2 regions of the Streptomyces sp. NPDC048825 genome follow, and region 2 is predicted to be linked to the other one. Evidence: predicted binding sites of a transcription regulator. Region 2 holds the regulator's gene; the other holds the start of a gene.
What was found. The regulator HrcA, encoded in region 2, represses chaperone genes, less so after heat shock. The targets are predictions, from matches to a motif close to TTNGCACTCNGNNNNNCNGAGTGCNAA.

Region 1 (7,056 bases), on a different contig from region 2:
GTCCGCGGCGGCTACGACGGCAAGGGCGTGTGGGTCGTACGGTCCGCGGCGGAGGCCGAGGACCCCTTCCGCGCCGGTGTCCCGGTCCTCGCCGAGGAGAAGGTCGACTTCGTACGGGAACTCGCCGCGAACGTGGTCCGCTCGCCCCACGGCCAGGCGGTCGCATACCCCGTCGTGGAGTCGCGGCAGGTCAACGGCGTCTGTGACACGGTGATCGCCCCGGCCCCGGACCTGCCCGCGGAGCGGGCGCTCCAGGCCGAGCAGCTCGCCCTGAACATCGCCAAGGAACTCGACGTCATAGGCCACCTCGCCGTCGAGCTCTTCGAGACCCGCGACGGCCGCATCCTGGTCAACGAGCTGGCCATGCGCCCCCACAACTCCGGCCACTGGTCCCAGGACGGCGCGATCACCTCCCAGTTCGCCAATCACGTCCGCGCGGTCCTCGACCTGCCCCTCGGCGACCCGCGCCCGCGCGCCAAGTGGACGGTCATGGTGAACGTCCTCGGCGGCGACTACCCCGACATGTACTCCGCGTACCTGCACTGCATGGCCCGCGACCCGCAGCTCAAGATCCATATGTACGGCAAGGACGTGAAGGTGGGCCGCAAGGTCGGCCACGTCAACACCTACGGCGACGACCTGGCCGACGTCCTCGACCGCGCCCGTCACGCAGCCGCATACCTGAGAGGGACGATCACCGAATGAGCACTTCGGCTGAGTCTGCAGATTCTTCGGCGGGTCCCGTCGTCGGCATCGTCATGGGCTCGGACTCCGACTGGCCGGTCATGGAAGCGGCGGCCCAGGCCCTGGACGAGTTCGAGATCGCGTACGAGGTCGATGTCGTCTCCGCGCACCGGATGCCGCGCGAGATGATCGCGTACGGCGAGGAGGCGGCGGACCGCGGCATCAAGGTGATCGTCGCGGGTGCGGGCGGAGCCGCCCATCTGCCGGGCATGCTCGCCTCCGTGACCCCGCTGCCCGTGATCGGCGTGCCCGTGCCGCTCAAGCACCTGGACGGCATGGACTCGCTGCTGTCGATCGTGCAGATGCCGGCCGGGGTGCCGGTCGCCACCGTGTCGGTCGCCGGCGCGCGCAATGCCGGACTGCTCGCGGCCCGTATCCTCGGCGCCCACGACGAGGAACTCCGCGGCCGTATGCGGGAGTTCCAGCAGGAGCTGAACGACCAGGCGGCGGAGAAGGGCAAGCGGCTGCGCGCCAAGACCGAGGGCGCGGCGGGCTTCGGCTTCGGTTCGGGGAGCTGAGGGCGTGGCGCCGCTGACGTCCCTGGACGAAGCCCGGGAACTGCTGCGCCAGTTCCCGGTCGCCGACGGGCACAACGACCTCCCCTGGGCCCTGCGCGAGCAGGTCCGCTACGACCTGGACGCCCGCGACCTCGCCACCGACCAGAGCGCGCACCTGCACACGGATCTGCCGCGGCTGCGCGCGGGCGGCGTGGGCGCCCAGTTCTGGTCGGTGTACGTCCGCTCGGACCTGCCGGAGCCCGTGCCCGCCACGCTCGAACAGGTCGACTGCGTACGGCAGTTGATCGCGCGCTATCCCGCGGACCTGAGGGCCGCGCTGACGGCCGCCGACATGGAGGCGGCGCGCGCCGAGGGCCGTATCGCCTCGCTGATGGGCGCGGAGGGCGGCCACTCGATCGCGTGCTCCCTGGCGACGCTACGGGCGCTGTACGCGCTGGGCGTCCGCTATATGACGCTCACCCACAACGACAACATCCCCTGGGCGGACTCCGCGACGGACGAGCCGGGCGTGGGCGGCCTGTCGGCCTTCGGCCGCGAGGTGGTCCGGGAGATGAACCGCGAGGGCATGCTCGTGGACCTCTCGCACGTCGCGCCGACGACGATGCGCGACGCCCTCGACACGACTGTCGCGCCCGTGATCTTCTCCCACTCCTCCTCGCGCGCGGTGTGCGACCACCCGCGCAACATCCCCGACGACGTACTGGAGCGCCTGCCGGCCAACGGCGGCGTGGCAATGGTGACGTTCGTGCCGAAGTTCGTCCTCCAGGCGGCCGTCGACTGGACGGAGGCGGCGGACGAGAACATGCGCGAGCACGGCTTCCACCCCCTGGACACCACGTCGGAGGCGATGAAAGTCCACCGCGCCTTCGAGGACGCGCACCCCCGCCCGGCCGCCACGGCCGCGACGGTCGCCGACCACCTGGACCACATGCGCGAGGCCGCCGGAATCGACCACATCGGCATCGGCGGCGACTACGACGGCACGGCCTTCACCCCCGACGGCCTGCACGACGTCTCGGGCTACCCGAACCTCATCGCCGAACTCCTCAGCCGCGGCTGGTCGAAGCCCGACCTCGCCAAGCTGACCTGGCAGAACGCGGTACGGGTGCTGGGAGCAGCGGAGGACGTGGCACGCGCCGAGCGCTCCCGCAGGGGCCCGTCGAACGCGACACTGGCGCAACTGGACGGCTAGCCAGGGGGCTTCTGCCGCTGGACGGGATGCCCGATCAGCATGGTCGGAGCGCCCCGGACTCGAGTCAGGAACACCGTCGCCGAGTTCGGCCCCTGCGGCTTCACCTTGCGGCGGAGTTCCTCCGGCTCGACGGCCGAGCCGCGTTTCTTGACGGTCAGGGTGCCGACCTCGCGCTCTCGGAGCAACGCCTTCAACTTCTTTACGCTGAAGGGGCGTTGGTCGGTGATCTCGTAGGCAGTGGCGTACGGGGTCGGGGTCACGGCGTCCGCGGTGACGTACGCGATCGTCTCGTCGAGCAGTCCGCCGCCGACCTCCTCGGCGACCTCCGCGACCAGATGGGCGCGGATGACGGCACCGTCTGGTTCGTACAAGTACCGCCCCGGCGGCCGGACTTGAGGATCGGGCAACCCACGGCCACGCAGGCTGCGCGGCCCTGGCAACAGGGTGGCGCGCACAAGGCCGGGCTCGGTGCCGAACCACAGCACGGCCTCCTTCACGTCCCCGGAATCCGAGACCCACTCGGCCTCGGCGTCGCCCGGAACCGCCTCGTGCGGAATCCCGGGCGCGATCTTCAGCGCGGCACGAGGCGCCTTGAGTGCCGCCTCGACGGCCCAGGAGAGAGGCGGCGAATAGGCCTCGGGATCGAAGACGCGACCCCGCCCTCCACGCCTGGCGGGGTCGACGAAGACCGCGTCGTACGAGAACGTATCGACCTCCGTGACATCCGCCTCCCGTACCTCGATCAGGTCGCCGAGCCCGAGCGCGTCGGCGTTCGCTCGCGCCACCGCGCAGGTCAGCGGGTCGCGATCGACAGCCAGGACACGTACCCCCGCGCGGGCGAGGGCGATCGCGTCGCCGCCGATGCCGCAGCAGAGATCGGCGACGGACCGTACGCCGAGCTCCGTGAAACGCTCCGCCCGGTACGCCGCGACCGTCGCCCGGGTCGCCTGCTCGACCCCGTTAGCGGTGAAGAACATCCGCCCGGCGTCGGCGCCCCCGAACTTCCCCACCGCCCGCTGCCGCCACCGCGCCTGCGCGATCGCCGCGGACACGAGCTCGGCGGGATGCTCCCGCCGCAACCGCGTGGCCACGGCCAGCTCCTGCGCCGGTTCGACCTCCCGCACCTCGTCGAGGAGAAACCGTCCGCGGTCGGTGAGCAGCGCGGCGAAGGAGGCCAGGGGGTCGTGATCGTCCACGGTTCCATTGTGGGCCAGTCGGTGGATGGTGTGCGCCCGCCGGCGGTGTCGGGGGGCTCGTACGGCTCATGGCCTGTGAGGATCCGGGACCATGCGTTCAGTACGACAAGATGTACGACAAGATGGCAGAACTGGCTTCAGTCGCGCTCTCGCCGTGGCCGTACTCGCGTCCGCACTGCTCGCCGTCGGCGCCACCGGCTGTTCCCGGCCCGTCGACCCGGTCGAACGGCTCGACAAGAAGGCGACGTCGACGCTGCGGACCCGCAGCCTCCCGGCCGCGACGTACCGCCGCTGGGGCCTGGCCGCCCCGCTCCCCCCGGCGCCGAAGCCACCCGGCCGCCCCGCCGTACGCCCCGCGGGTCCGGGCCTGCCGCCCGTCGTCGACCGCGTCCCCACCCGCGACAAGGTGGTCTTCCTGACCTTCGACGACGGCGCCGAACGGGATCCGAGGTTCGTCGACATGGTCCGCGAACTTCGGCTGCCGGTCACCATGTTCCTCACGGACAGCGTCGTCGGACCGGGGTACGCGCACTTCGGCCGCCTGCGCGCGGTGGGCGCGAGCGTCCAGAACCACACCCTGGACCACCCCTACCTGCCCGGCCTCCCCTACGCCGGCCAGCGAGCCGAGATCTGCGGCCAACAGGAGAAACTCAAGCAACGCTTCGGAATCCGCCCCCGCCTCTTCCGCCCCCCGTACGGCGCCTACAACGACGACACGCTCAGAGCAGCCGCGGACTGCGGAGTCACGGCGGTGGTCCTGTGGCGCGGCCCCGACCGCCTCAGGCCGGGTGACATCCTCCACTGCCCAGAGGGCCAGACCGGCAGCACGCTCACGGAGACGACGACCAGATTGCTGCACCGCATCCAGGAGCAGGGCTACACGGTGGCGCGCTTGGAGGACTACCTCTAGCCACTTCAGCCTGTCCGGCGATTGAGGACGAGGCCGCAGGCCGATACGGGGGTCTGGGGGCGGAGCCCCCAGGGGTCGGCGACACCAGCCCAGGGTGCCCAATATCCGCGAACACGCCGGAGGCGATTGGCACTCCGCTTGACCGAGTGCTAATCGCGGTCATAGTCTCAGGTCTGGCACTCCCCAGTGGAGAGTGCCAACAACGCGACGGGCAGGTCCGGCACCCGCGACGACGGATCGACCTGGTCGCCACCTCAGACAGTTAACCCCGTGAGATCTCCGAAGGGGGAGGTCGGATCGTGACGACCGCCAGCTCCAAGGTTGCCATCAAGCCGCTTGAGGACCGCATTGTGGTCCAGGCCGTCGAGGCCGAGCAGACCACGGCCTCTGGCCTGGTCATCCCGGACACCGCGAAGGAGAAGCCCCAGGAGGGCGTCGTCCTCGCCGTGGGCCCGGGCCGGTTCGAGAACGGCGAGCGCCTGCCGCTCGACGTGAAGACCGGCGACATCGTGCTGTACAGCAAGTACGGCGGCACCGAGGTGAAGTACAGCGGCGAGGAGTACCTCGTCCTCTCGGCTCGCGACGTGCTCGCGATCATCGAGAAGTAATTCACCCAGGTTTGCTTTGAACTGCGCCCTTGGCCCCCCGCAACCACTAAGAAGCCGGGCGCCGGGGGCGCGGTTCGTTTTTTCCGAAAGGACTGACTCAGCTCCATGGCGAAGATCCTGAAGTTCGACGAGGACGCCCGTCGCGCCCTCGAGCGCGGCGTCAACAAGCTGGCCGACACGGTCAAGGTGACCATCGGCCCCAAGGGCCGCAACGTCGTGATCGACAAGAAGTTCGGCGCGCCCACCATCACCAACGACGGCGTCACCATCGCCCGCGAGGTCGAGGTCGAGGACCCGTACGAGAACCTCGGCGTCCAGCTGGTGAAAGAGGTGGCGACCAAGACCAACGACGTAGCGGGTGACGGTACGACCACCGCCACCGTGCTGGCCCAGGCGCTGGTGCGCGAGGGCCTGCGGAACGTCGCCGCCGGCGCGTCCCCCGCCGCCCTGAAGAAGGGCATCGACGCGGCCGTCGCCGCGATCTCCGAGGACCTCCTCGCGACCGCCCGTCCGATCGACGAGAAGGCTGACATCGCCGCCGTCGCCGGGCTTTCCGCCCAGGACCCGCAGGTCGGCGAGCTGATCGCCGAGGCGATGGACAAGGTCGGCAAGGACGGTGTCATCACCGTCGAGGAGTCCAACACCTTCGGTCTCGAGCTGGACTTCACCGAAGGCATGGCCTTCGACAAGGGCTACCTGTCGCCGTACTTCGTGACGGACCAGGAGCGCATGGAGGCCGTCCTCGACGACCCGTACATCCTGATCCACCAGGGCAAGATCTCCTCCATCCAGGACATGCTGCCGCTGCTGGAGAAGGTCATCCAGACCAACTCCTCCAAGCCGCTGCTGATCATCGCCGAGGACGTCGAGGGCGAGGCCCTGTCGACCCTGGTCGTGAACAAGATCCGCGGCACGTTCAACGCGGTGGCCGTGAAGGCCCCCGGCTTCGGCGACCGCCGCAAGGCGATGCTCGGCGACATGGCCACCCTCACCGGTGCCACCGTCATCGCCGAGGAGGTCGGCCTCAAGCTGGACCAGGCCGGTCTTGACGTGCTGGGCACCGCCCGCCGCGTGACCGTCACCAAGGACGACACGACGATCGTCGACGGCGGCGGCAAGTCCGACGACGTCGCGGGCCGCGTCAACCAGATCAAGGCCGAGATCGAGACCACGGACTCCGACTGGGACCGCGAGAAGCTCCAGGAGCGCCTCGCGAAGCTGGCCGGCGGCGTCTGCGTGATCCGCGTGGGCGCGGCCACCGAGGTCGAGCTCAAGGAGAAGAAGCACCGTCTGGAGGACGCCATCTCCGCGACCCGCGCCGCGGTCGAGGAGGGCATCGTCTCCGGTGGTGGCTCCGCGCTCGTCCACGCCGCGAAGGTCCTGGAGGACTCCCTCGGCAAGCAGGGCGACGAGGCCACTGGTGTCGCCGTCGTCCGTAGGGCCGTCGTCGAGCCGCTGCGCTGGATCGCGGAGAACGCGGGCCTCGAGGGCTACGTCATCACCGCCAAGGTGGCCGAGCTCGACAAGAACCAGGGCTTCAACGCTGCGACCGGCGAGTACGGCGACCTGGTGAAGCAGGGCGTCATCGACCCGGTCAAGGTCACCCGCTCCGCCCTGGAGAACGCCGCCTCCATCGCCTCCCTGCTCCTGACGACCGAGACCCTGGTCGTCGAGAAGCCGGCCGAGGAGGAGCCGGAGGCCGGGGGCCACAGCCACGGTCACTCCCACTGAGCCTCGGACAGCTCGGACAGTAGGGCGGTACGTCCCTGACGACGCCCGGCGAAAGGCCCGGTACCCCAAGCGCGGGGTACCGGGCCTTTCGTGCTGCCAAGCCGGATGCCCGGCCGTCTGCTCGGCTTCCCGGCTAGAGTTCGAGCGGGTCGAGCAC
Region 2 (7,056 bases):
GCGCGGTCTGCGGCTCGTCTCCGCGCTCGCCGAGTCCTGGGGCATCACCTACCGCACCGGCACCAAGACCGTGTGGGCGCGGCTGCCCGTCGAGGGGGTCGCGCCCGTCGAGGAGACGGCCGAGCCAGAGGCGTACGCCGGTGAACACGCCCTGCTGCGCGGGGTGCGGGCCGCCGAGATCCTCGCCCCCGCGCCCCGCCGCGGCGTACCGCTGCAGGATCAGGAATGGCTCAACCGCGGCGCCCTCTGCTTCCTCGCGGAGGCCTCCGACCTGCTGGCCGGGCAGCTCGACGAGGACCTGGTCGCCGCGCTCACCGGGCAGCTGCTCGTGCCGCGGCTCGCCGACTGGTGCGCGGTGTGGCTCGAGGACGAGACGCCGGGCCGGCCCGACGGGGGCCTGATCGGCGGGCCACGGCTCGCCCGCGTCTGGCACGGCAGCGAGAACCGTATCGAGGAGCTGCGCCTGTTCCTCGAGAAGGACCCGCCGCGCGTGCCCGACTCGGCGGGCTCCAGCCCCGTTCCCGTGCCCTGGCCCGGAGAAGCGCTCGGCGCGGGCGCGGACAGCGGGACAGCACTCGCGTACCGGCTGATCGCGGGCGGCCGGCCGCTCGGCACACTCGTCATCGGACGGGCCGGGCTCGTCCGCTTCCCCGACGAGATCACCGGGCTCGTCGAGGACCTCAGCCGCCGGGTGTCGCTCGCCATCGGGGCGGCACGGCAGTACGCGCGCCAGGCCACCATCAGCCGCGTACTGCAGCGCGGCCTGCTGCCCGGAGCGGTCGCCGAGATACCGGGCGTACGCAGCGCGCTCGTGTACGAGCCGTGCGACAAGGGCGGGCCGAGCGGTGACTTCTACGACCTCTTCCCGGCCGGGGACGGGCGCTGGTGCTTCGCGCTCGGCGACGTCCAGGGCAAGGGACCCGAGGCCGCCGTCGTCATCGGACTCGCCCGGCCCTGGCTGCGGCTGCTCGCCCGCGAGGGCTACGAGGTGCCCGACGTCCTCGACCGCCTCAACCAGCTGCTTCTCGACGACGCGACCGAGGCCGCGGACGCCGCCGCCCGCTCCCTGGTGGCAGCCGGCGGGTCCGGCCTTGCCGACGAAGGGCCGCAGAACCGGTTCCTCTCCCTGCTGTACGGCGAGCTGGTCCCCTTCGACGGCGGTGTGCACTGCACCATCGCCTCGGCCGGGCATCCGCTGCCGATGGTCCTCGAACCCTGCGGCACGGTGCTCACCGAGGTGGCCCAGCCGCAGACGCTGCTCGGTGTCTTCGAGGACGCCACGTACACGTACGGGAGCTTCGAGCTGCGCCCCGGCGACAGCCTCCTGTGCGTCACCGACGGGGTGACGGAGCGGCGCAGTGGGGCCCGCCAGTTCGACGACTCCGAAGGGCTCGCCACCGTCCTCAGCGGCTGCGCGGGCCTGAGCGCCGAGCTGATCGCCGAGCGGATCCGGCGTCTGGTGCACGAATTCGGGCCGAGGCCGCCGGAGGACGATCTCGCGCTGCTGGTGCTGCAGGCGGAGTAGTCCGGGGTTTCGTGGCGGTGCTGGACAATGGAAGGCATGCCTTCCGCACTTCCCGACGGTGAGCCCGTCCCCGACGACGGGACACTGCCCGCGCACGCCCTGGCGGGCGCGGCCTCGCGCCCTCTCGGGTTCTATCTGCATGTGCCGTACTGCGCGACGCGCTGCGGCTACTGCGACTTCAACACGTACACCGCGACCGAGCTGCGGGGCAGCGGAGGCGTGCTCGCCTCCCGCGACAACTACGCGTCGACCCTGATCGACGAGGTCCGGTTGGCTCGCAAGACCCTGGGCGACGACCCTCGTCCGGTCCGCACGGTCTTCGTCGGCGGCGGTACGCCCACGCTGCTGGCCGCCGGTGATCTCGTACGGATGCTGGGGGCGATCCGGGAGGAGTTCGGGCTCGCGGAGGATGCGGAGATCACGACGGAGGCGAATCCGGAGTCGGTGGATCCGTCGTATCTGGCTGCCCTGCGGGCCGGAGGCTTCAACCGGGTCTCGTTCGGGATGCAGAGCGCCCGCCAGCATGTGCTGAAGGTGCTCGACCGTACGCATACGCCGGGGCGCCCCGAGGCGTGTGTCGCCGAGGCGCGGGCGGCAGGGTTCGAGCATGTGAACCTGGACCTGATCTATGGGACGCCGGGGGAGTCGGACGATGACTGGCGCGCGTCGCTGGAGGCGGCTCTGGGGGCCGGGCCGGACCATGTGTCGGCGTACGCGTTGATCGTCGAGGAAGGGACGCAGCTGGCGCGGCGGATCCGGCGGGGCGAGGTTCCGATGACGGACGACGACGTCCACGCGGACCGGTACCTGATCGCGGACGAGGTGCTGTCGGGGGCGGGGTTCGAGTGGTACGAGGTGTCGAACTGGGCCACGTCCGGGGCTGGGCGGTGTCTGCACAACGAGTTGTACTGGCGGGGGGCCGACTGGTGGGGGGCGGGACCCGGCGCGCACAGCCATGTGGGGGGTGTGCGGTGGTGGAACGTGAAGCATCCGGGCGCGTATGCGAGCGCCTTGGCGGCGGGCAAGTCGCCTGGCGCCGGGCGTGAGCTCCTCTCCGAGGAGGACCGCCGGGTGGAGCGGATCCTGCTGGAGCTGCGGCTCCGGGAGGGCTGCCCGTTGTCCTTGCTGAGGCCGGACGGGCTCGCGGCGTCACGGCGGGCGCTGGCCGAGGGGCTTCTCGAAGCCGGGCCGTACGAGGTGGGGCGGGCGGTTCTTACGCTGCGGGGGCGGTTGCTGGCGGATGCGGTGGTGCGGGACCTGGTGGACTGAGGGTGTTTCGCCCCCGCCGCCCTTACCCGTCCCATCCCGGGGCCAGGCCCCGGAGCCCCGCCGGGGCTGCGCCCCTGAACCCCTCGGGGCTCCGCCCCGGACCCCCGCGCCTCACACTCCCCCAGCTACCGCTGGGGGGACCCCCAAGGGGCTGATTTTCCGCGGCCGAACTTTGTCGGCGCAGGCCCGCATCCATCAGCCCGTCCGGCGATTGAGGACGAGGCCGTTCAGGCCGATGGGGGTCTGGGGGCGCAGCCCCCAGCGGGGTCCAGGGGCGGAGCTCCTTGGTATGGGACGGGCAAGGGCAAGCGGGGGCGAAATCCCGCTGTACGCAGCCGTTACTCCGGCGCTGTGACGAAGTCGATCAGTTCCTCCACCCGCCCCAGCAGCGCCGGCTCCAGGTCCCGATACGAGCGCACCGAGCCAAGGATCCGCTCCCACGCCGCCCCCGTGTTCTCCGGCCAGCCCAGCGCCCGGCAGACGCCTGTCTTCCAGTCCTGGCCGTGCGGGACACGAGGCCAGGATTCAATTCCCACCGACGACGGCTTCACCGCCTCCCAGACGTCGATGTACGGATGGCCCACCACCAACGCGTACTCACTCGTCACCGCCTCCGCGATCCGGGACTCCTTGCTGCCCGGCACCAGGTGGTCGACCAGGACGCCCAGGCGGGCGTCGGGGCCAGGGGCGAAGTCCTCGACGATGGACGGGAGGTCGTCGATGCCCTCCAGGTACTCGACGACCACGCCCTCGATGCGCAGGTCGTCGCCCCAGACCTTCTCGACCAGTTCCGCGTCGTGGCGGCCCTCCACGTAGATGCGCCCGGCACGGGCCACGCGGGCGCGGGCGCCGGGGACGGCCACCGAGCCGGAGGCCGTGCGCGTGGGACGTACCGGCGCCGACGACGGACGTACGAGCGTCACCACCCGGCCCTCCAGCAGGAAGCCGCGCGGCTCCAGCGGAAACACGCGGTGTTTGCCGAAGCGGTCCTCCAGCGTGACCGTGGCCGCCTCGCAGCGGATCACGGCGCCGCAGAAGCCGGTGCCGGGCTCCTCGACGACCAGGCCCGGCTCCGCCGGGACTTCCGGTACCGGCTTGGACTTCTTCCAGGGAGGGGTCAGATCCGGTGAGTACTGGCGCATTCGGCAGACGATACCTTCGCGACCTTCACGAGACCCCGAAACGCCTTGCCAGCGCGTCCCGTTGGGCTCGGACAAAGGCCGCGTCCACCGCGGCGCCGTGCCCGGGTACGTACACCGCGTCCTCGCCGCCCAGGGCCAGCAGGCGGTCCAGGGCCGCGGGCCATTGGGACGGTACGGCGTCGGGTCCGGCCTGGGGTTCGCCGGACTCCTCGACCAGATCGCCGCAGAAGACGACCTCCGGGCAGCCCGCGCCGGGCGTGCCCGGGACCAGGACCGCCAGATCGTGGGGCGTATGGCCGGGGCCCACGTTCGCCAGCAGGACCTGTCGGCCGCCGCCCAGGTCCAGGGTCCACTCGCCGGACACCAGGTGCCGCGGCCGGACGAGGAGATCCGCCGCCTCGGCCGCCTCGATCGGATCGGCGCCGTTGCGTACGGCGTCCGCGCGCAGCTCTTCGCGGTCGTGAACGAGCACCCGGTCAACGCCCACCGCCCCGAAGACCTCGACCCCGGCGAACGCCGCCGCCCCGAGGACATGGTCGAAGTGGGGATGCGTGAGCGCGAGATGGGTGACCCTGCCACCTCCGAGGAGCTCTTGCGCCTCCGTACGCAGCCGTACGCCCTCCGGCACGCTCGACCCCGCGTCGACCATGAGTGCCGCCCCCTCGCCCACCACCAGGCCGACCGTGCAGTCCCACACGGGAAGACGGCACCGCCCGACTCCGGGTGCCAGTTCCTCCCACCCCGACTCCACCCAGACCGTGTTCAGCATCCCGCGGACTCTTCCCAAGTCACCGTCATGCAACGACGCTAGCTGTATGTCCCCGACAGAGCAGGACATGCCCGTACACCTCGGATCGGCGGCTCGAGTCCGCCCTTGCCGGGGCGCTACCCCACGGCCGTACACTTGACCCGGGATGCTGGCACTCGTGCGCGCTGAGTGCCAACCGCAGACAGGCGATGCCCACGGGAAAGACCAGCTGGAGGTGTGCGCGATGCTCAGTGAACGCAGGCTCGAAGTGCTCCGCGCCATCGTCCAGGACTACGTGGGCACGGAAGAGCCGGTGGGTTCCAAGGCGCTCACCGAGCGGCACAGCCTCGGGGTCTCCCCGGCGACGGTGCGCAACGACATGGCGGCGCTGGAGGACGAGGGCTACATCGCGCAGCCGCACACCAGCGCCGGACGCATCCCCACGGACAAGGGCTACCGCCTCTTCGTCGACAAGCTCGCGGGCGTCAAGCCGATGACGGCGCCCGAGCGACGGGCGATCCAGAACTTCCTCGACGGCGCGGTCGATCTGGACGACGTGGTGGGCCGGACCGTACGACTGCTGGCGCAGCTCACCAGGCAGGTCGCCGTGGTGCAGTATCCGTCCCTGACGCGTTCGACGGTGCGGCACGTGGAGCTGCTGTCGCTGGCTCCGGCCCGCGTCATGCTCGTACTGATCACGGACACGGGTCGGGTCGAGCAGCGCATGATCGACTGCCCGGCACCGTTCGGGGAAACGTCTCTGGCGGATCTACGCGCGCGGCTCAACAGCCGGGTCGCGGGCCGCCGTTTCGCGGACGTCCCGCAGCTGGTGCAGGACCTGCCTGAGGCCTTCGAGGCCGAGGACCGCGGCACGGTCTCGACGGTGCTCTCCACCCTCCTGGAGACGCTCGTCGAGGAGACCGAGGAGCGGCTGATGATCGGCGGCACCGCCAATCTCACCCGCTTCGGACATGACTTTCCCCTCACGATCCGGCCTGTTCTGGAAGCATTGGAGGAGCAGGTCGTCCTCCTCAGACTCCTTGGTGAGGCAAGCGATTCGGGCATGACGGTGCGGATCGGTCATGAGAACGCCTATGAGGGACTCAACTCCACTTCGGTCGTCTCCGTCGGTTACGGTTCGGGCGGCGAGGCAGTAGCGAAACTGGGCGTGGTCGGACCGACCCGCATGGATTACCCGGGAACGATGGGAGCGGTACGAGCGGTGGCACGGTACGTCGGACAGATCCTGGCGGAGTCGTAAGTGGCCACGGACTACTACGCCGTACTCGGCGTGCGCCGCGACGCGTCACAGGACGAGATCAAGAAAGCCTTCCGGAGACTCGCCCGCGAGCTGCATCCGGACGTCAATCCTGATCCGAAGACGCAGGAGCGGTTCAAGGAGATCAACGCCGCGTACGAGGTGTTGTCGGACCCGCAGAAGAAGCAGGTCTACGACCTCGGCGGCGACCCGCTGTCCCAGGCGGGCGCCGGTGGCGCGGGTGGCTTCGGCGCCGGCGGCTTCGGGAACTTCTCGGACATCATGGACGCGTTCTTCGGTACGGCGTCGCAGCGCGGGCCGCGCTCGCGCACCCGCCGCGGCCAGGACGCGATGATCCGCCTGGAGATCGAGCTCGACGAGGCGGCCTTCGGGACGACGAAGGACATCCAGGTCGACACGGCGATCGTGTGCACCACCTGCAGCGGTGAGGGTGCGGCGCCGGGGACCTCGGCGCAGACGTGTGACATGTGCCGTGGCCGTGGTGAGGTCTCGCAGGTCACGCGGTCCTTCCTCGGCCAGGTCATGACGTCCCGGCCCTGCCCGCAGTGCCAGGGCTTCGGCACGGTCGTACCGAACCCGTGCCCGGAGTGCGCGGGCGACGGACGCGTACGCTCCCGCCGGACCCTGACCGTGAAGATCCCGGCCGGTGTCGACAACGGCACGCGGATCCAGCTCGCCGGAGAGGGCGAGGTCGGTCCCGGTGGCGGGCCCGCCGGAGACCTCTACGTAGAGATCCACGAGGTCCCGCACCCTGCCTTCCAGCGTCGCGGCGACGATCTGCACTGCACGGTCACCCTCCCGATGACCGCGGCGTCGCTCGGCACGAAGGTCCCGCTGGAGACGCTCGACGGCATGGAGGAGGTCGACATCCGCCCGGGCACGCAGTCCGGCCAGTCGATCCCGCTGCACGGCCGCGGCATCACGCATCTGCGCGGCGGCGGTCGCGGCGACCTCATCGTCCACGTCGAGGTCCAGACTCCGAGCAAGCTCGATGTGGAGCAGGAGCGGCTGCTGCGCGAGCTGGCCAAGCTGCGGGGGGAGGAACGGCCCACGGGGCAGTTCCAGCCCGGGCAGCAAGGGTTGTTCTCGCGTC

Region 1: a site for HrcA is predicted at 4,687-4,713, ahead of groES (co-chaperone GroES). Genes of this name have one in related genera too.

The regions. Positions count from the first base shown of each region.
Region 1 covers NZ_JBICUR010000005.1:347,446-354,501, forward strand. The annotation lists gene ACGFNK_RS15590 (5-(carboxyamino)imidazole ribonucleotide synthase) at 1-705, shown strand, start outside; gene purE (5-(carboxyamino)imidazole ribonucleotide mutase) at 702-1,262, shown strand; gene ACGFNK_RS15600 (dipeptidase) at 1,276-2,454, shown strand; gene ACGFNK_RS15605 (methyltransferase domain-containing protein) at 2,451-3,650, opposite strand; gene ACGFNK_RS15610 (polysaccharide deacetylase family protein) at 3,742-4,560, shown strand; gene groES (co-chaperone GroES) at 4,860-5,168, shown strand; gene groL (chaperonin GroEL) at 5,274-6,899, shown strand; gene ACGFNK_RS15625 (ester cyclase) at 7,033-7,056, opposite strand, start outside.
Region 2 covers NZ_JBICUR010000001.1:469,532-476,587, reverse strand. The annotation lists gene ACGFNK_RS02165 (SpoIIE family protein phosphatase) at 1-1,525, shown strand, start outside; gene hemW (radical SAM family heme chaperone HemW) at 1,562-2,794, shown strand; gene ACGFNK_RS02155 (DUF3097 domain-containing protein) at 3,133-3,936, opposite strand; gene ACGFNK_RS02150 (MBL fold metallo-hydrolase) at 3,962-4,705, opposite strand; gene hrcA (heat-inducible transcriptional repressor HrcA) at 4,929-5,945, shown strand; partial or broken gene dnaJ (molecular chaperone DnaJ) at 5,946-7,056, shown strand, end outside.